DNA from 3 places in the Nesterenkonia sp. HG001 genome. Region 3 is predicted to be linked to each of the others. Evidence: predicted binding sites of a transcription regulator. Region 3 holds the regulator's gene; each other region holds the start of a gene.
The links. Region 3 encodes HrcA, which represses chaperone genes, less so after heat shock. Its sites were predicted from a motif close to TTNGCACTCGNNNNNNNCGAGTGCNAA; they were not measured.

Region 1: the regulator HrcA is predicted to act here: its motif matches at 1,969-1,995, upstream of groL (chaperonin GroEL).
Region 2: the regulator HrcA is predicted to act here: its motif matches at 2,102-2,128, upstream of groES (co-chaperone GroES).

Annotation. Positions count from the first base shown of each region.
Region 1 covers NZ_JAOSZD010000010.1:83,257-89,527, forward strand. The annotation lists gene groL (chaperonin GroEL) at 108-1,745, opposite strand; gene ODE13_RS15290 (LytR C-terminal domain-containing protein) at 2,073-2,675, opposite strand; gene ODE13_RS15295 (DUF3263 domain-containing protein) at 2,749-3,051, opposite strand; gene ODE13_RS15300 (uracil-DNA glycosylase) at 3,228-3,923, shown strand; gene ODE13_RS15305 (threonine/serine ThrE exporter family protein) at 3,927-6,071, opposite strand; tRNA gene ODE13_RS15310 (tRNA-Val) at 6,254-6,271, opposite strand, start outside.
Region 2 covers NZ_JAOSZD010000002.1:202,069-208,339, reverse strand. The annotation lists gene ODE13_RS03655 (sulfurtransferase) at 1-757, shown strand, start outside; gene ODE13_RS03650 (YeeE/YedE thiosulfate transporter family protein) at 754-2,055, shown strand; gene groES (co-chaperone GroES) at 2,356-2,652, shown strand; gene groL (chaperonin GroEL) at 2,712-4,313, shown strand; gene ODE13_RS03635 (hypothetical protein) at 4,458-5,474, opposite strand; gene ODE13_RS03630 (alanine/glycine:cation symporter family protein) at 5,645-6,271, opposite strand, start outside.
Region 3 covers NZ_JAOSZD010000005.1:157,084-163,354, forward strand. The annotation lists gene ODE13_RS10315 (16S rRNA (uracil(1498)-N(3))-methyltransferase) at 3-815, opposite strand; gene dnaJ (molecular chaperone DnaJ) at 812-1,936, opposite strand; gene hrcA (heat-inducible transcriptional repressor HrcA) at 1,940-2,965, opposite strand; gene ODE13_RS10330 (DUF3097 family protein) at 3,132-3,956, shown strand; gene ODE13_RS10335 (DUF4870 domain-containing protein) at 4,067-4,543, shown strand; gene hemW (radical SAM family heme chaperone HemW) at 4,533-5,804, opposite strand; gene lepA (translation elongation factor 4) at 5,808-6,271, opposite strand, start outside.

The sequences.
Region 1 (6,271 bases), on a different contig from region 3:
GCAGGCTCCCTGACCCTCCCCGCTGCGCCTCCCCCGGCATGACGAAGGCCCCGCAGGCAGATGCCTGCGGGGCCTTCGTCATGCTCAGCGGGAGGAGCGGGACATGATCACATCATGCCGCCCATGCCGCCCATCGGGTCCATGCCCTCGGCGCCGGCGCCGGCCGGGTTCTTCTCCGGCTTGTCGGCGACGACGGCCTCGGTGGTGAGGAAGAGGCTGGCGATGGAGGCCGCGTTCTGCAGGGCAGAACGGGTCACCTTCACCGGGTCGTTGACGCCGGCGGCCAGCAGGTCCTCGTACTCGCCGGTGGCGGCGTTGAGGCCGACACCGTCCGCGAGGCCCTTGACCTTCTCCGCGACCACGCCGGGCTCGAGACCGGCGTTGAGTGCGATCTGCTTCAGCGGAGACTCGACGGCCACCTTGACGATGTTCGCACCGGTGGCCTCGTCACCCTCCAGGGAGAGAGTGGCGAAGGCGCGGGCACCGGCCTGGATCAGGGCGGCGCCACCGCCGGCGACGATACCCTCGTCCACAGCGGCCTTGGCGTTGCGCACAGCGTCCTCGATGCGGTGCTTGCGCTCCTTGAGCTCAACCTCGGTGGCGGCACCGGCCTTGATGACGGCCACGCCGCCGGCCAGCTTCGCCAGGCGCTCCTGGAGCTTCTCGCGGTCGTAGTCCGAGTCGCTGTTCTCGATCTCGGCCTTGATCTGGGAGACGCGGCCGGCGATCTCGTCGGCGTCGCCGGCACCCTCGACGATGGTGGTCTCGTCCTTGGTGATGACCACCTTGCGGGCGGTGCCCAGCAGGTCGAGAGTGGTGTTCTCCAGCTTGAGGCCGACCTCCTCGGCGATGACCTGGCCACCGGTGAGGATCGCGATGTCGGCCAGCATGGCCTTGCGACGGTCACCGAAGCCGGGGGCCTTGACGGCCACCGACTTGAAGGTGCCCTTGAGCTTGTTGACCACCAGGGCCGCCAGGGCTTCGCCCTCGACGTCCTCGGAGATGACCAGCAGCGGCTTGCCGGACTGCATGACCTGCTCCAGGATGCCGATGACGTCCTTGACGGAGGAGATCTTGGAGTTGACGATCAGGATGTACGGGTCCTCGAGGACGGCTTCCTGACGCTCCGCGTCGGTGACGAAGTAGCCGGAGAGGTAGCCCTTGTCGAAGCGCATACCCTCGGTGAGCTCGAGCTCGAGGCCGAAGGTGTTGGACTCCTCGACGGTGATGACACCTTCCTTGCCCACCTTGTCCAAGGCTTCGGCGATGAGCTCGCCGATCTGGGTGTCAGCGGCGGAGATCGACGCGGTGGCGGCGATCTGCTCCTTGGTCTCGATCTCCTTGGCGGAGGTGAAGAGCTCTGCGGTGACCGCCTCGACGGCCTTGTCGATGCCGCGTTTCAGACCCATCGGGTCGGCACCGGCGGCGACATTGCGCAGGCCCTCCTTGACCAGGGCCTGAGCCAGCACGGTCGCGGTGGTGGTTCCGTCACCGGCGACGTCGTCGGTCTTCTTGGCGACCTCCTTGACCAGCTCGGCGCCGATCTTCTCGTAGGGGTCCTCCAGCTCGATCTCCTTGGCGATCGAGACGCCGTCGTTGGTGATGGTGGGGGCGCCCCACTGCTTCTCCAGCACGACGTTGCGGCCGCGGGGGCCCAAGGTGACCTTGACGGCGTCGGCGAGGATGTTCAGGCCCCGCTCGAGGCCGCGGCGGGCCTCTTCGTCGAATGCAATGGTCTTAGCCATATCGGCACGTGTCCTTCCTGGACTGCGGGTGATGATGATTCAGACGTGTTCGCGTCAATCGGGTCGAACCTTGAGAGGTGCCCGCGACGGACGGCCACGCCCCCGCGTCACCGGGGTCGTACAAAATTGGCCTCACCTGTTCAGGTTCATCCCACTCGCCGCCGCAGGAGGCTGCTCCCGAGATCGGGCTGGCAGTCTCTGGGGGAGAGTGCTAGCTCAATATTTAGCACTCAGAGCAGGCGAGTGCAAACCCTTTCGAGTGCCCCCGGGGAGCCTCTGCGCCCCGCATCCGCGGGCCTTCTGCACCGTGACCGGCCTCCGCTGATCTCACTCGGCGAAATCGGGCCCGACCACCACGGCCACGGAGGACCATGCTCCGCTCTCCTCGACCTGTTCGATGCCGAGGTTCTCCGCCAGGTCCTGGGCGTGGGCCTCGGCGTTCGGCGGATAGTAGATGACGGGAGTGTCGACGTCGTCGTAGGTCCACTCCGCCACATAGGTGACGTTGTAGTCCAGCTCCGTGAGCTGCTCGGCGATGTCGTCCTCCAGGCCGGCTGGACCCCCGTAATTGAGGATCTGCACCGGGGACTCAGTGTCGGCGGCAGCCGCGGTGGGCTGGCTGCCGCCCTGCTCTGTGTCCTCCTCGCCGTCCTCGGCCCCGTCCTCCCCGTTCTCCTCGCCGTCGTCGGAGGCCTCGCCCTGCTCCTGATCACCGGTGCCGGCCTCAGGGGAGTCCTCGCGCAGGGTGGGCAGCACGAAGTAGCTGACAACGCCCACCAGCAACGCCAGCACGGCGAACAGACCGATCCACTTCAGGCCGCCTCCGCCGCGGGAGGAGCCGGCCGCGGCCGTCGGGGCGCGGTGCTTGCCCGCCTCGCCCTGCTGGTACGGGGGGACGTCGTCGAACTCATCGTGCGGGAACTTGCTCATGGTGTGGAGATCCTCAGGCTCTGCGCATGCTGCGGACGGACGGTGGGGCGGGCCGCGATGCCCTGCCGGGGGCTCATCGGCGCGAGGCCCGAGCCCGCTGCCGCGCCTCGCGCTGACGGCGCAGACGCTTGACGAGCATGGGGTCGTGCACGAGGGCGGCTTCGGAATCGATGAGCTGGTTGAGCAGCTGGTAGTAAGCGACCGCAGAGATCTGCAGCTCGTCGCTGATCGCCTGGTCCTTGGCGCCGGCGTACTTCCACCATTGGCGCTCCATGGCCAGGATCTGCTTCTGCTGTTCGCTCAGCTGGCCGGCCGTGCCGGCCGCGGCGTCGACTGCGTCAGAAGTGACGGTGTCGGCCGAGCTGGCAGAGCTCATCGATGCCTCCTGATGTCGACTCGGACCGGTGCGTCCGGACCGCTGTTCCTGCGCCCATCCTAAGGCCCGGAGACGGCACGACGGCGCATATGGCTCCTTGTGTGTTCGCCGCCACGGCAGCCGGAGCGGCCCGGCAGGGAGCGGAATGCCGGCGAGGATGTCTAGGGTGGTGGGTCATGGACCTCTCCGTGGACCTCATCGCACCTCTGGAACCTGGCTGGCGACGGGCGCTGGCCCCGCAGCAGGAGCAGTTCGCCCGCCTGCAGGAGGAGCTCACCCGCCGCCGGGACGCCGGTGAGCACATCCTGCCGGCCCCCGCATCCGTGCTGCGCGCCTTCCGGCAGCCCTTCGACCAGGTCAAGGTGCTGGTGCTGGGCCAGGACCCCTACCCCACTCCCGGGCACCCGATCGGGATGTCCTTCGCCGTGGCCCCCGACGTGCGACCGCTGCCGCGCAGCCTGCAGAACATCTTCCGTGAGCTCCACGAGGATCTCGGGATCGGGCCGGCGCCCCACGGGGACCTCTCCGCCTGGTCTGCGCAGGGGGTGCTGATGCTCAACAGGGTGCTCACCGTGACAGCGGGCAGCCCCGGCTCGCACCGCGGCATCGGCTGGGAAGAGATCACCGAGGCCGCGATCCGTGCCCTGGCGGCGCGCGGGACACCGCTGGTCTCGATCCTCTGGGGCGCCGACGCCCGGCGCATGCAGCCGCTGTGCGAGGCCGGGGACCACACCGCCGTGATCACCAGCCCGCACCCCTCGCCGCTGTCCGCGCACCGGGGCTTCTTCGGCTCTCAGCCGTTCTCCCGGACGAACGAGGCCCTGCAGCGTCTGGGCGCAGCGCCGGTGGACTGGCGGCTGGCCCCGGCCTGATCCTCAGCGGCGGCGGCCGCGGGAGCGCTCGTTGGACTGCAGCCCGGCGGTGATCGGCCGCATCAGCACGTCGCCGAGCACGATTCCCGAGGCGATGCCCAGAATGATGATCAGCGCGCTGAACAGCTCGGTCAGCCCGCCCATCATGGAGGCCACCAGATTGGTGTCCGGGTTCTCGAGGGCGATCTGGTACATGCCGCGGAACACCATGAGCCCCGGCAGCATGAACATCATGCCCGGCACAGCGATGACCAGCTGCGGAGCGCCCATCCGCAGCGCCACCACTCGTCCCAGCGCGCCCACCACGGTGGCCCCGAGGATCGGGGTCATCCGCTCCCCCAGTCCGATCGACTCACCGGCGTAGAAGAGCAGGAACCCCAGCGCGGAGACCAACCCCGTGGGCAGCAGCATCTTCCACCGGGCCTGCTCGACGACGGCGGCGGCCATCGCGGCCACGAAGACGATCGCCACCAGGACGGCGGGATGATAGAGGCGGGTCAGCCCCACGGCGATCTCCATCTGCGGGGCGCCCAGCAGGTCTGCCAGCACCACGCCGGCCATGATGCCCGCCGTCATGCCGGCGAAGGCGATCATCGCCGAGACCAGTCGCCCCGCTGAGGTGAGCGGGAAGCCGTTGATCGCATCCTGGATGGCGGAGACCACCCGGGCCGAGGGCAGCAGGATCATCAGCCCTCCGGCGACGACCATCGACGGGGTGATCGGGACCCCCAGCATGAACGCCCCCATGGCGATGAAGGTGGCCACGAAGCCCCCGGTGGCCAGGGTGAAGAACTCCGGAACCCTCCACACCGCGAGCTGACGGTTGATGCCCAACACCACCAGGGTGGCGGCGAATCCGATCGAGGCGTCAAGCATCGGTGCCCCCAGGAAACTGGCGAACAGGCTCGCGAAGACGGCACCGGCCAGGGTCACCATCCACCGCGGATACGGCTTGGGCTCCCGCGTGATCTCCTGGAGTCGCTCCGCCGACTCGGTGCGGGTCAGCCGCCCGGAGATGATGTCGGTCACGAGCTCGTGCACGGCGGCGAGCGCCTTGTAGTTCCGGGACCAGGACCGCACCACACGCACTCGCGAGTACGGGATCTTGTCATCGGGTGCCCAATTGAGGCTGATCGACTGGTTGGTGATGTCGACGTCGGTGTTCTTCATCCCGAAGGCGGCGGTGACCGCGATGATCGAGGTCTCCACCTCCAGCGCACCGGCCCCGTAGCGGAAGAGCGCCTCGCCGAGGTCCAGCACGAAGGCGATGGTGGCGAGCTCGTCGGAGTCCACCGGCTGCTCGGCCTGCCGGGGGTTCGCGTACGGGGTGCCGGCCAGGTGGTCCACCAGCGGGACGGACTGGGTGTGGGTGGTCTCGAGGCGCATGATGCGGCGCAGCACATCCTGCGGGCGCACCTTCTGGTCGAAGACGGAGCGGTCGAACAGCGGGGCGCGCCGAAGCGGCCCGGGGAGCTTCGCACCGGTGGGGCGCAGCACCGAACGACGCCGGATCGGCTCACTGAGCGGCGAGACGGCCACCTCGTACGGGTCCGCCACAGGGGTCCGGTCGGTCGGGATCTGCGGGCCCAGCGCTTCGGTCTGCGCCCAGTCGCCGGAGGGCGTCCATTCGCCTGCGGCCAGCTCATCGGGCTGACGGTCGGCGGGAGGCTCGCGGAGCGCGGCGAAGCTGTGCGTGTGCGGGCGCGGGATCGGGGAGGTCGGCGAGGTGGCGGAGCCGACGTCGTGCTGGCCTGGATACTGACCAGGATGCTGGCCGGCGTCGGGAAGATCCGCCGCCGGGGTGTCGTAGAAGGCGTCAGGGACGTACTCGTGACGCACTGCCTCGGCCTCGGCCTGGGCGGCCTCCTCCTGAGCACGTTCGACGGCCTCGGTGTCGAACTCCTCCCACTCCAGAGTGGCCTCCGCCTCACGGGCGGCCTGCCAGGACGAGGCGATGCTGCCGGTCAGGGCACGCATGAATCCGGTGGAGGTGTCCTCGACGTCACCTTCGGCGGTGGGTCGGACCACCGGGATGAGGGTCACCTCGGCGTCCGGCTCGGAGATGACGGGGTCGATGGCCTCGACGGCGGCGTCGGCGGCCGTCTGGTCACCGGTGTGATCCTGGCGTCGAGTCTCCTCGTCTGTCACTGTCACTCCCTCCGGGTGCGTCGTGTCGACTCTCAATCTACGAGGCGCGGCCGCACCTCGATGGTGGCATGGGGACTTGGATCAGCTGCCGGCGTCGAGCCCGCGGCGGGGGATGGGACAGCTCCGCCCCGCCGGAGGCTGACCATGCAGGCCGCATCCCGACAGGGCGGTGACGTGTGGAGTGGTGGATCCGAATGGAC
Region 2 (6,271 bases), on a different contig from region 3:
CACCGAGTTCACCCAGCCCAACACCCGGGAGTTCATCTCCCAGGACGAGTTCACCGAGCTCACCCAGAGCCTGGGCATCGACGACGGCGACACCATCGTCCTCTACGGCGACAGCAACAACTGGTTCGCCGCCTACGCCGCCTGGGTGTTCAAGCTCTACGGCGCCGAGGACGTCCGGCTGCTCGACGGCGGCCTGCACAAGTGGGAAGCCTACGACGAGCGTGAGCTCACCGAGGAGGTCCCCGACGTCGCCGAGGGCACCTGGGAGGCCCAGCCGCAGAACCTCGACATCCGTGCCCTGCAGCCGGAGGTCCTGGAGATCGCCGACGAGAACGTGGACGGCGAGTCTGACACCGCGCTGGTCGACATCCGCTCCGCCGACGAGCACGACGGCGCCGTCGGCGTGGACCCGGCGATCTTCGAAGGCGAGTCCACCTCCATCTGGGGCCACATCCCCGGCTCGGTGAACGTCTCCTGGGGTGAGATCGTCGACCCCGAGACCGGCCAGTTCCTGCCCGCCGACGAGATCCGTGCCATCTACGAGGACGCCGGCGTGGACCTCGACTCCCCGATCGTCACCTACTGCCGCATCGGTGAGCGCGCCTCGCACTCCTGGTTCGCCCTGAACCAGATCCTCGGCGCCGACGCCCAGGTCTACGACGGCTCCTGGACCGAGTGGGGCAACTCAGTCGGCGTGCCGGTGGCCAACAACACCGACGAGCGGGCCGGCCTGTGGGGCAGCGGCAGCGGCTCGTGAGCACCACCGCAGAATCCACGACGACGGAGCCCGCCCGCCGCACCGGCGGCCCGGGCTCCGTCTCGGTCCCCGCCGACCGTCCGCTGGGCTGGACCCGGGCGGACTCGGCGCGCACCGGCGTCGCACTGGGGGTGGCGGCCCTGCTGCTGGGCCTGGCCGCCTGGCTGGCCGTCACCGACGGCGAAGGCCTCGGCGGGTCGAACGCCTCCTTCGCCCTGCTGATCGGCGCCGGACTGGGCATCCTGTTCGAGCGCGGCCGGTACTGCTTCTTCTGCGTGTTCCGCGACTTCTTCGAGAAGGGCAGCTCCCGGGGCCTGTACGCCGTGCTGGTCTCCATCGCGGTGGGGATGATCGGCTACGCCGTCGTCTTCTCCCTGCGGGTGTCCAACCCCACCGGCGGCACGCTCCCCTCGGACGCGCACATCGCCCCGGTCTCGCTGGCCCTGGTGATCGCCGGACTGGCTTTCGGGCTGGGCATGGTCATCTCCGGGGGATGCATCGCGGGGCACCTCTACCGCCTGCCCGAGGGGCATCTTCGCTCGATCCCGGCGCTGGCCGGTGTGGTGGTCGGCTTTGCCGCGGGCTTCCTCTCCTGGGACTTCATGTACTCCGGGTTCATCGCCGGAGCTCCGGTGCCCTGGCTGCCGGCCGGCGGCGGGTACACGGTGGCCATCCTGCTGCAGCTGGGCGTGCTGGCCGGCCTCGGGCTCTGGCTGCTGCGCTGGAACCCACCCGTGCAGGGACGCGGGGATCGCGTGGTCGACGGGACCGAGATCCGCAGGCTGCTCTTCTTCAAGCGCTGGCCCGCCCTGGCCACCGGGGCCGGCGTCGGGGTCCTGGCGGTGCTGGCCTACTACAAGGACCAGCCGCTGGGGGTGACCAGCCAGATCTCCTCGCTGACCCGCACGAGCATGGACTCCGCGGGGCTGCTGCCGAACTTCATGCCTGGCCTGGACGAGCGGCTGGCCGGCTGCGTGGCGCTGGTGGTGCACACCGTGACCACCAACGGCTGGCTGATACTGGGGATCGTGCTGGCCTCCCTGGCGGCGGCGCTGCCCGGTCGCCGAGTCCGTGTGGAGCGGCTCACCGGGTGGAACTCCCTCACCGCGGCGATCGGCGGGGTGCTGCTGGGATGGGGTTCGATGATCGGGCTGGGCTGCACCATCGGAGTGCTGCTCTCCGGCACCCAGGCCATGGCGCTCTCCGGCTGGGTCTTCGGCGTGGCGGTCTTCGTCGCCGCCGGCGTCGGCTTCCGACTGGGCCTGCATCGGCGGGCCAGCCCCGGCGTCTATCGCTGAGCGGAGCACTCCGCATCACCGGAATGGACCGACTCATAGGGCGGTCTTAGCACTCTGCTTGACCGAGTGCTAAGGCCGTCCTAAAGTTTGTGTTGGCACTCGACGTCATCGAGTGCTGATTCGGCGCCGGTGTCACCGGTGTCGGAGCCTGACGGGGCGCCATCCGGCACCGCGACGACGGTTGGTCACTCCCAAGGCGCGCAACAAACCCGGCCTGCGGCACGACGTCGGCGTCACACGACGTACAGCCCTGGCCTGAGCACAGACCCGATTCGACTTCACGCAAAGGAGAGCACTGACGTGTCAGTCTCTATCAAGCCCCTCGAGGATCGCATTGTTGTCCGCCCCCTGGAAGCTGAGCAGACCACCGCTTCCGGCCTCGTGATCCCGGACACCGCCAAGGAGAAGCCCCAGGAGGGCGAGGTCGTGGCAGTGGGCCCCGGCCGCTTCGACGACAAGGGCAACCGCGTCCCGGTCGACGTCTCTGAAGGCGACGTCGTCATCTACTCCAAGTTCGGCGGCACTGAGGTCAAGGTCGGCGGCGACGAGTTCCTCGTCCTGAACGCCCGCGACGTCCTGGCTGTCGTCGAGAAGTGATCGCGGACCTCCGCACACTTCTCGAGACCCGCATCTGACTCGCAAAGGAAGCAACTCACATGGCAAAGCAGCTGGAGTTCGACGATGCCGCCCGGAAGGCTCTTGAGGCCGGCATCGACAAACTCGCCGACACTGTCAAGGTCACGCTGGGCCCCAAGGGCCGCAACGTCGTCCTGGACAAGTCCTGGGGCGCGCCGACCATCACCAACGACGGCGTGACGATCGCCCGCGAGATCGAGGTCGAGGACTCCTACGAGAACCTCGGCGCTCAGCTCGCGAAGGAGGTCGCCACCAAGACCAACGATGTCGCCGGCGACGGCACCACCACGGCCACCGTGCTCGCCCAGGCCCTCGTCAAGGAGGGTCTGCGCAACGTGGCCGCCGGTGCGGCGCCGAGCGAGATCAAGCGCGGCATCGAGACCGCCGTGACCGCGGTGACCGAGCGCCTGAAGCAGAACTCGCGCGACGTCGAGGGCGCCCAGGTGGCCCACGTGGCCGCGATCTCCGCCCAGAACGACGAGGTCGGCGAGCTGATCGCCCGCGCCTTCGACGCCGTGGGCACCGAAGGCGTCATCACCATCGAAGAGTCCTCCACGACGTCGACCGAGCTCGACATCACCGAGGGCATGCAGTTCGACAAGGGCTACCTCTCCCCGCACTTCGTCACTGACGCCGACCGTCAGGAAGCTGTACTGGAGGACCCGCAGATCCTGATCCACCAGGGCAAGATCTCCAACATGCAGGAGTTCCTGCCGCTGCTGGAGAAGGTCCTGCAGGCGAAGAAGCCGCTGTTCATCATCGCCGAGGATGTCGAGGGCGAGGCCCTCTCCACCCTGGTGGTGAACAAGATCCGCGGCACCCTGAACGCCGTGGCCGTCAAGGCTCCCGGCTTCGGCGACCGCCGCAAGGCCATGCTGGAGGACATCGCGATCCTCACCGGCGCTCAGGTGGTCTCCCCCGACCTCGGTCTGAAGCTGGACCAGGTGGGCCCCGAGGTGCTCGGCACCGCTCGTCGTGTGACCGTCACCAAGGACAGCACCACGATCGTCGACGGCGCCGGCTCCACGGAGGACGTAGAGGCCCGTGCCGCGACGATCAAGGCGCAGGCCGACGCGACCGATTCCGAGTGGGATCGGGAGAAGCTGCAGGAGCGGCTGGCCAAGCTGGCCGGCGGCATCGGCGTCATCAAGGTCGGTGCGGCCACTGAGGTGGAGCTCAAGGAGCGTAAGCACCGCATCGAGGACGCCGTGTCCTCCACTCGCGCGGCCCTCGAGGAGGGCATCGTCGCCGGTGGCGGCACCGCGCTGATCAACGCGCTCTCCGCCCTCGACGAGGACGAGAACGTGCAGGCGCTGGCAGGCGACGCCGCCGCCGCGGTGGGCATCGTCCGCCGCGCGCTGGTCCAGCCGCTGCGCTGGATCGCGCAGAACGCCGGCGAGGACGGCTTCGTCGTCGCCTCCAAGGTCGCGGAGCTGGAGCCGAACCACGGCTACAACGCCAAGACCGGCGTGTACGGCGACCTGATCGCCGACGGCGTCATCGACCCGGTCAAGGTCACCCGCTCTGCGCTGCAGAACGCCGCCTCCATCGCGGCGCTGGTGCTGACCACCGAGACGCTGGTCGTCGAGAAGAAGCACGACGAGGACGAGCACTCGCACTGATTGCTCTGATCCGTCTCTGAGAGGGGCCCTGGCACGTCGTCTGACGCGCCGGGGCCCTTCTTGTGTCTCCCCTCCCAGTTGAGCTGGTGAGTTTCCGCCCGAAAGACACGCTCTGGGGCCGTATTCAGGCGGAAACTCACCAGCTCAACTGAGCAGGAGGACGCTCACTCGGGCCACGACGCCGATGAAGTCCTCTCTGAAGTCCACGCGATTCGCCCGCACGACCGTCCACCCGTCCCGGCGGAATGCACCGTCGCGCCACTCGTCGCTGGCCTGCTGCTCGGCCTCGAAGTGATGGGCTCCGTCATACTGGACCGCCACCTTCCGACGGCGGTACGCCAGGTCGGTCACGGGGCTGACGGGATCATCCGGGTCAAGTCTCGCCTGCAGCTCCGGCTCCGGATGGCCGGCCTCGACGAGTCGCAGACGAAGAAGGGTCTCCGGCGGGGAGTCCGCCCCGACGCGCACCCTCTCGAGAGCCTGCCGTGCGGCGACGATCCCCCGGGTGTGGCCGTGCCGCGACAGACACTCCTCCAGCAGCTCACGCGTGCTCCAGGGGTGTTCCCTGCCTTCGAAGACTGCTCGAGGCTCACGGACCAACGCGTCGCCCAGCACCACGAGCTCGTCCGGTCGAAGGTGCGGCATGAGGTCGATGAACACTCGCTCCGGTGAAGCGAGCCGCAGGCCCTCCTGCTCCAGCACCTCCCCCATGGTGTTCTTGATCGGACCGTGCTGACGCACTGCCCCGAGCCCGGCCACAGTCCTGCCCCTGAACCGGCCGCTGACATGGATCGCTGAATCCCGCGCGAAACGCGGAGGGAGGGGCAGGCCGTGCACCCGGGCGGCAGTCGCGTGGCTTAGCCAGAGGCCCGGCGCACGGGAGCAGAGTGCCTGCAGCAGGGCGAGATCGATCGTCTCGGGCGGCACCCCCTCCACATGCGGCCCTTCACCGTGCGGCCCTTCACCGTGCGGCCCACCCACACCCGCGGCGGGTGCGACGTCGGCGTCGCCCGGCACAGGACGATGGCGGTAGATGCCTCGGACGACCCGCTCGATGTCACGGGCCCGGAGTCGCTTCTCCGGCACTCCCGCGGCCAGGGCCTGTTGGCAGGTGAAGATGCGGCCGTAGAGCGACGGCGGGAGCGGGTCAGGTCGACGCATGAGGGCCAGCCTGCCCGATCGGCTTCCGCGGCACAGCCCCACGAGGCGCTTCTGTGGATAACCTTCCCCGGAGACGAGTTGAGCTGGTGAGTTTCCGCCTCAATCAGCCGTAGAACGACCTCTTTCAGGCGGAAACTCACCAGCTCAACGTGGAGGGTGGCGAGGGGTGCTCAGCGCACCGGGACCGGTGCCGGCTGGTCGCCGTCGCCGCCGCTGCCGGGGTCCTGCGGGCCCGACTCGGGGTGGGTGCCGTTGGCGATGGAGTCGGCCCGCTCCTCCCAGAACTCAGCGTTGCGCACGCCCAGGGTGCGCGGGTCGAACTGCGGGTCCTTCCCCGCCTTCATCTGCGCCCGATAGTCCTTGAGCGCCTTGAACGCCGGCTGCTGGATGAGCAGGATTCCCACGATGTTCAGCCAGGCCATGATGCCCACGCCGATGTCACCGATCGACCAGGCCCTGCCTTCAGCGCCCATCGCCCCGTAGAAGACCACGATGAGGATGACGACCTGCAGCACCGCCAGCAGCGCCCGCTGCACACTGGTGCTCTTGACCTTGCGCATCGCGTAAGTCAGGTTCGTCTCGGCCATGTAGTAGTAATAGACCAGCGTCGAGAAGGCGAAGAACGTCAGCGCGATGGCCACGAAGATCGATCCGGCGCCGGCGAAGACCGTGTCCAGCGCGTGCTGGGTGTACGGCGCCCCGGCCTCCGCTCCCTCGGGCAGGTTCGTGGCGTGGTCGATGACGCCGTCGTCGGTCTCCACCTGGAACATGCCCGTCGAGAGGATCAGGAACGCGGT
Region 3 (6,271 bases):
GTCTACTGCCGTCGCGCAGGACCCGAGGCACCCGCCTCCGGGCTCCCCGGTCCGCTCCATCGCCCCAGCAGGACCTGCACACCGGCCAGTGCCGCCGGTCCTGCGGTGGAGGAGCGCAGCACGGTGCGACCGAGCCGAGCCACGCGGGCCCCGGCGCTGACCAGCCGCTCGATCTCACCGGGCGTGATTCCGCCCTCCGGCCCCACCACCAGATGGAGTTCCTCGGCATCGACGGCGTCCAGCTCTCGGAGTGCGCCGTCCAGGGAGCGCTCCTCGGTCTCATGGAGCACGACGACGGCGACGCCCTTCTGCTCGACGATCCGTCGGCAGTACTGAGCGGTCGTGTGCAGCTGCTCGACCTCCGGCACGGCGGTCCGGCGAGTCTGCTTGGCCGCGGTACGCACGATGGACACCCATTCGGCGTGCTTCTTCGCCTCCCGGCCGGCCTTCCAGCGGGCCACGGACCGCTCGGCCTCCCAGGGCACGACGGCCTCGATCCCGAGCTCGGTGGCCGATTCGACCGCCTGCAGGTCACGACGGTCCTTGGCCAGCGCCTGGACCAGCACCAGACGGGGCCGCTCGAGCGGCTCTCGGCGGACCTCAGAGACCGCCACGGTCAGCTCACCCCGCGCGGCCTCGACCACTTCGCCGGTCACGCGCAGCCGCCGGGTGTCGGAGAGCTGGATCTCCGCCCCGGGGCTCAGCCGCATCACCGTGGCGGCATGGTGCCCCTCGGCGCCGTCGAGCACGACCTGGCCGCCGACCTCGACGCCGTCGAGCTGCCCCGGCTCGAGATGGAACAGCGGAGCCGTCACAGACTGTCCCAGGCCTCACGGAGCTTGGCGAACACGCCGCGGTGCTCGGTGGTGGACTCGCCCAGCTCCTCGCCACGCTCGACGGCGAGCTCACGCAGCAGCTCGCGCTGCCGGTCGCTGAGCTTCGCCGGAGTCTCGACCTTGAGATGGATCTTGAGCGCACCGCGTCCCCCGCCGCGCAGGTGGGCCACCCCTCGGTCGCGGACGGTGAGGACCTCACCGGACTGGGTGCCCGGCTTCACCTCGATCTCCTCGACGCCGTCGAAGGTGTCGAGGCTGACGGTGGTGCCCAGTGCGGCCGCCGTCATCGGGATCGAGACCGTGGCGTGCAGATCGTTTCCGCGGCGGGTGAAGACCTCGTGAGGACGCACATCGACCTCGATGAACAGGTCGCCCTGCGGCCCGCCGGCCAGACCGGCCTCCCCCTCGCCGGCCAGGTGGATGCGGTTCCCCTTGTCCACCCCAGCGGGAATCTTGACCTTCAGGGTGCGACGCTCCCGGACACGGCCCTGGCCGTCACACTCCTGGCAGGGGTCCTCGATGATGCTGCCGAACCCGGCGCAGCGGGCGCAGGTCTCGGTCTGCAGGACGGTGCCGAGGATGGACCGCATGGGGCGCTGGACCTGACCGTGCCCTTGGCAGTCCGGGCAGGTCGTGGGGCTGGTGCCCTCCCGGGTGCAGGAGCCCTGACAGACCGAGCAGGTCACCGCCGTCTCGATCTCGACCTCCTTGGTCGTGCCGAAGACGGCGTCCTTGAGGTCCAGGCGGATCCTGATCAGCGAGTCCTGGCCACGGCGGGTGCGCGAGGCCGGCCCGGAGGCGCCCGAACCGAAGAAGGTCTCGAAGATGTCGCCGAAGCCGCCGAAGCCCTGACCACCGCCGAAACCGCCGCCGCCGAAGGGCGAGCGGCCGTTCTCATCGCCGGTGGCGTCATAGTTGCGGCGCTTGTCGGCGTCGGAGAGCACCTCATAGGCACGCCCGATGAGCTTGAACTGCTCAGCCGCATCCTCCGACGGGTTGACGTCCGGGTGCAGCCTGCGCGCCTTCTTCCGGTACGCCTTCTTGATGTCGTCGGTGGACGCTCCACGGCTCACGCCGAGCGCCTCGTAGTAGTCAGTCACTTCTCACCCTTCAGAGAGGATCCGGGACAGGTACCGTGCCATGGCTCGCACCGCTGACATGGTGGAGCCGTAGTCCATGCGTGTGGGGCCCACGACCCCGAGTTTGGCGGCGGCGCCGCCGTCGCCGATCGCGTACTCCGCCGCCACCACGGAGGTCTCGGCGAGCGAATCGTGGCTGGTCTCGTGACCGATGCGCACCGAAAGTCCGCGGCGGTCCTGCTCCATCTCGGTGAGCAGGCGCAGCAGCACCACCTGCTCCTCGAGAGCCTCGAGGATGGGGCCTATGGAGGGACCCAGATCGCGATCGGACCTGGCGAGGTTAGCAGTGCCGGCCATGATGATGCGATCCACGCGCCCGGCCTCCAGCACCGTCTCCACCGTGTGGGCGACGATCGCCATGGCGGGCTGCAGCGACGGTTCGACGGTGCCGACGAGCTGGTCCATGGGCAGCGGGAGGGCCGAGACCGAGCGGTTGTGGAGCTCCTCGACCAGCCGCTGGCCGATGCGCTGCAGGGAGTCGTCGTCCAGCGGAGCGGCCATGGTGGCCATGCGCTGCTCCACCCGGCCGGAGGAGAGGATCACCACCACCAGCACCTTGTGCGTGCCCATGGAGAGCACCTCGATGTGCCGGATCCTGGCGGTGGACTGCTGGGGGTGCTGCAGCACGGCGACCTGGTTGGTCAGCATGGCGAGCAGCCGGACGGTCTGCTCGAGCATCTCGTCATGGTCGTCCGCAGCCTCGAGCAGCGTGCCCATGGCACGGCGTTCCGCGCGGGAGAGCGGCCTCACCTCGGAGATCCGGTCCACGAAGATGCGATAGCCCTGATCGGTCGGGATGCGGCCGGCCGAGGTGTGCGGCGCAGCGATCAGACCTTCGGCCTCGAGGAAGGCCATGTCATTGCGGATGGTCGCCGGAGAGACCTCCAGGTTGTGGCGCTCCACCAGCGCCCGCGAGCCCACCGGCTCCTGGGTCTGCACGTAGTCCTCGACGATCGCACGCAGCACCTGCAGACGACGGGTGTCCGACATCGTGCGACTCTCCTCTCCCGACAACGGCTGGCACTCTCCTGCAGCAAGTGCCAATTCTAGCGCGTGTCGGTCAGATCCGACGAAGCCTGCGACGCCGCTGCTAGGCTCCCGCCCTGTGACCTCTCCTCACTTCTCCACCGACTGGTCCTCCTGGGGCCCCACTGACATGGCCTCCCGCCGTCGCGCGCAGCATCGCAGGGTCCCGCAGGTGCCTGCTGACCCCGGCACGGTGCTCGAGGAGACCGAGTCCGGCTGGGTGGGGGCCGTCGTGGGGGTGGAGGCCTCCGGGGGCATCCACCTGGTCCGACTCGAGGATCGCCATGGACGCAGCCGCGCCTTCCCGCTGGGCCACGGGTTCCTCCACGAAGGCGCCCCCGTGGAGCTCATCGCCCCGGCGCCGCGACCGACAGCCGTGCAGGCTCCCCGCCGCACCGCCTCGGGGTCGCTCGCGGTGGACGGCGCCCGCGCCCGGGTGGCTCGCGCCTCGCGCATCTGGGTGGAGGGCACCCACGACGCCGAGCTCGTCGAGAAGGTCTGGGGTGAGGACCTCCGCCTCGAGGGGATCGTCGTGGAGCCCTTGCACGGTGCCGACGATCTCGTCGGCGCTCTCCAGGGGTTCGGCCCCGCCCCGGAGCGGCGGGTCGGCGTGCTTCTGGACCACCTCGTGCCCGGATCCAAGGAGAGCCGCATCGCGGCAGAGGCCATGGCCATGCGGGGGGCCGCCGGCAACGTCATGGTCCTGGGCCACCCCTATGTGGATGTGTGGCAGGCGGTGAAGCCCCAGCTGCTCGGACTGGAGCGCTGGCCGGACATCCCCCGGCACATCGACATCAAGGTCGGCACCCTCCAGGCGCTGGGCTGGCCGCACCGGGACCGCCGAGACATCGCCACAGGGTGGAAGCGGATCCTCGGCACGGTCAGCAGCTACGCGGACCTGGAGCCGGCTCTGCTCGGACGGGTGGAGGAGCTCATCGACTTCGTCACCGTCTGAACGGGGTGTCGCCCCCGGTCAGCGTCCAGGCGCGGACGGTAGAATGTCGACCACTCCGGCGCCCACCGCGCCGCGGGTCCTTCATCCCACGAGCATCAGAGAGGGGCACCGTGCCACAGTCCGAGCCTCCACACTCGCGGCAGCCACATTCGGATGGTCCCCACCGGTCCGGGCACCGACGCCCCGCGGCCTCAGATCCCCGGGACTCCAGCCACTCCGACCGCGTCGAGGGGTCCTCTGACGCGGCGCTGCCGCTGACCCCGTCCGAGGACCGCCGCTGGGCGACGCTGTCCCACTTCGGCGGACTCATGGGCTGTGTCCCGTCGCTGATCATCTACCTGGTCTTCCGAGACCGCGGCCCGTTTACCGCCCAGGAGTCCAAGGAGGCGCTGAACTTCACCCTCCCGGTGACCGCGGTGCTGCTGGTCTGCTATGTCCTCGCGCTGATCCCCGCCGTGGGATGGATCTTCGGCCTGGTCGCCGTCTTCCTCTGGATGCTCATGACGATCTCCGGGCTGGTCGCCGGGATCGAGTGCAACAAGGGACGTCCCTACCGGTACCGGATGAACCTGCGCCTCATCCACTGAGGCGGCGGGTCACCGCGTCAGCCAGCAGGCGGCCCTTGAGCGTCAGCACCACACGGCCTCGCGGGTTCGCCGGGCTCGGCCGCAGCGGAGAATCCGCGGCGAGCCCGTCGGTCACCAGGCCGCGCAGCACCGCGTCCTCCAGCGGCACGGCCCCGGGCAGCGCCTCGTGGGCCGCTACGTCCAGACCCTCGGCGATCCGCAGGCGCAGCATCAGATGTTCCAGGGCCCGTGCGTCGTCGTCGAGCACCTCCCGCCCGTGGCCGGGCGCGATCCCTTGGGCCAGTCGCTGGGCGTATGCGGCCGGGTGCTTCACGTTCCACCAGCGCAGCCCCGCCACATGGGAGTGCGCGCCGGGGCCCGCCCCCCACCAGTCGGAGTCCAGCCAGTAATTCAGGTTGTGCTGGGAACGGCTGGCCTCGTCCCGGGAGAAGTTGGAGACCTCGTACCAGCGGAGGCCGGCGGCGCCGAGCAGCTCATCGGTGAGCAGGTACTTGTCGGCATGGTCATCGGGGTCGATGTCGGGCAGCTCGCCGCGGCGCACCTTCGCCGCCATCGCGGTGCCCTCCTCGACGATCAGGGAATAGGCGGAGATGTGCTCCGGTTCGAGCGCCACGGCCGTCTCGAGACTGGTGCGCCACTCGGCCAGGCTCTCCCCCGGCGTGCCGTAGATCAGGTCCAGACTGACCTGCAGCCCCACCTGCCGGGCGGCGTCGACGGCCCGTGACACGTTGGCCGGGTCATGAGTGCGGTCCAGCGTGCGCAGCACCGTCGGGACGGCGGACTGCATGCCCAGACTCACTCGGGTGAATCCGCCATCCGCCAGCACCTCCGCCGCAGCCGGATCGAGGGTGTCCGGGTTGGCCTCGGTCGTGACCTCGGCGTCGGGGGCCAGGCCGAAGAGCTCGCGGGCACGCCTCAGAATGCGCGAGAGCTCCGTGGCCGGGAGCAGCGTCGGAGTGCCGCCACCGAAGAAGACGGTGGTCAGCGGGCGCGCCGGCGCCCCGGAACGCTCGAGCACGTCCGCGGCCAGCTCCAGCTCGCGGATCAGCGTGTCCGGGTAGGACTCGCGGGACGCCCCGGGGCCGAGGTCCTCAGCGGTGTAGGTGTTGAAGTCGCAGTACCCGCAGCGCACGGAGCAGAACGGGATGTGGACGTAGAGCCCCAGAGGTCTGGAGGCCCGGCCCGGCAGCGCGGCGAGCACCTGCTCGGGCAGCGCGCCGTCGACCGGGACGGGTTCTCCCAGCGGCAGCGTGGCGGGCACGGGCTACTTCTTGCCCTTCTCGCCCGAGTCCTCGTCGGAGGACAGGGCGGAGATGAAGGCCTCCTGAGGCACCTCCACGGTGCCGACCATCTTCATGCGCTTCTTGCCCTCCTTCTGCTTCTCGAGCAGCTTGCGCTTGCGGCTGATGTCGCCGCCGTAGCACTTGGAGAGCACGTCCTTGCGGATGGCGCGGATGTTCTCGCGGGCGATGATGCGCGAACCGATCGCCGCCTGGATGGGCACCTCGAACTGCTGCCGCGGGATCAGATCCTTCAGCCGCGAGGCCATCTTGACCCCGTAGGCATAGGCGTGATCGCGGTGGGTGATCGCGGAGAACGCGTCGACCTTGTCTCCCTGCAGCAGGATCTCGACCTTGACGAGATCGGAGGCCTGATCGCCTTCGCTCTGCCAGTTCAACGACGCATAGCCTCGAGTGCGGGACTTCAGCTGGTCGAAGAAGTCGAAGA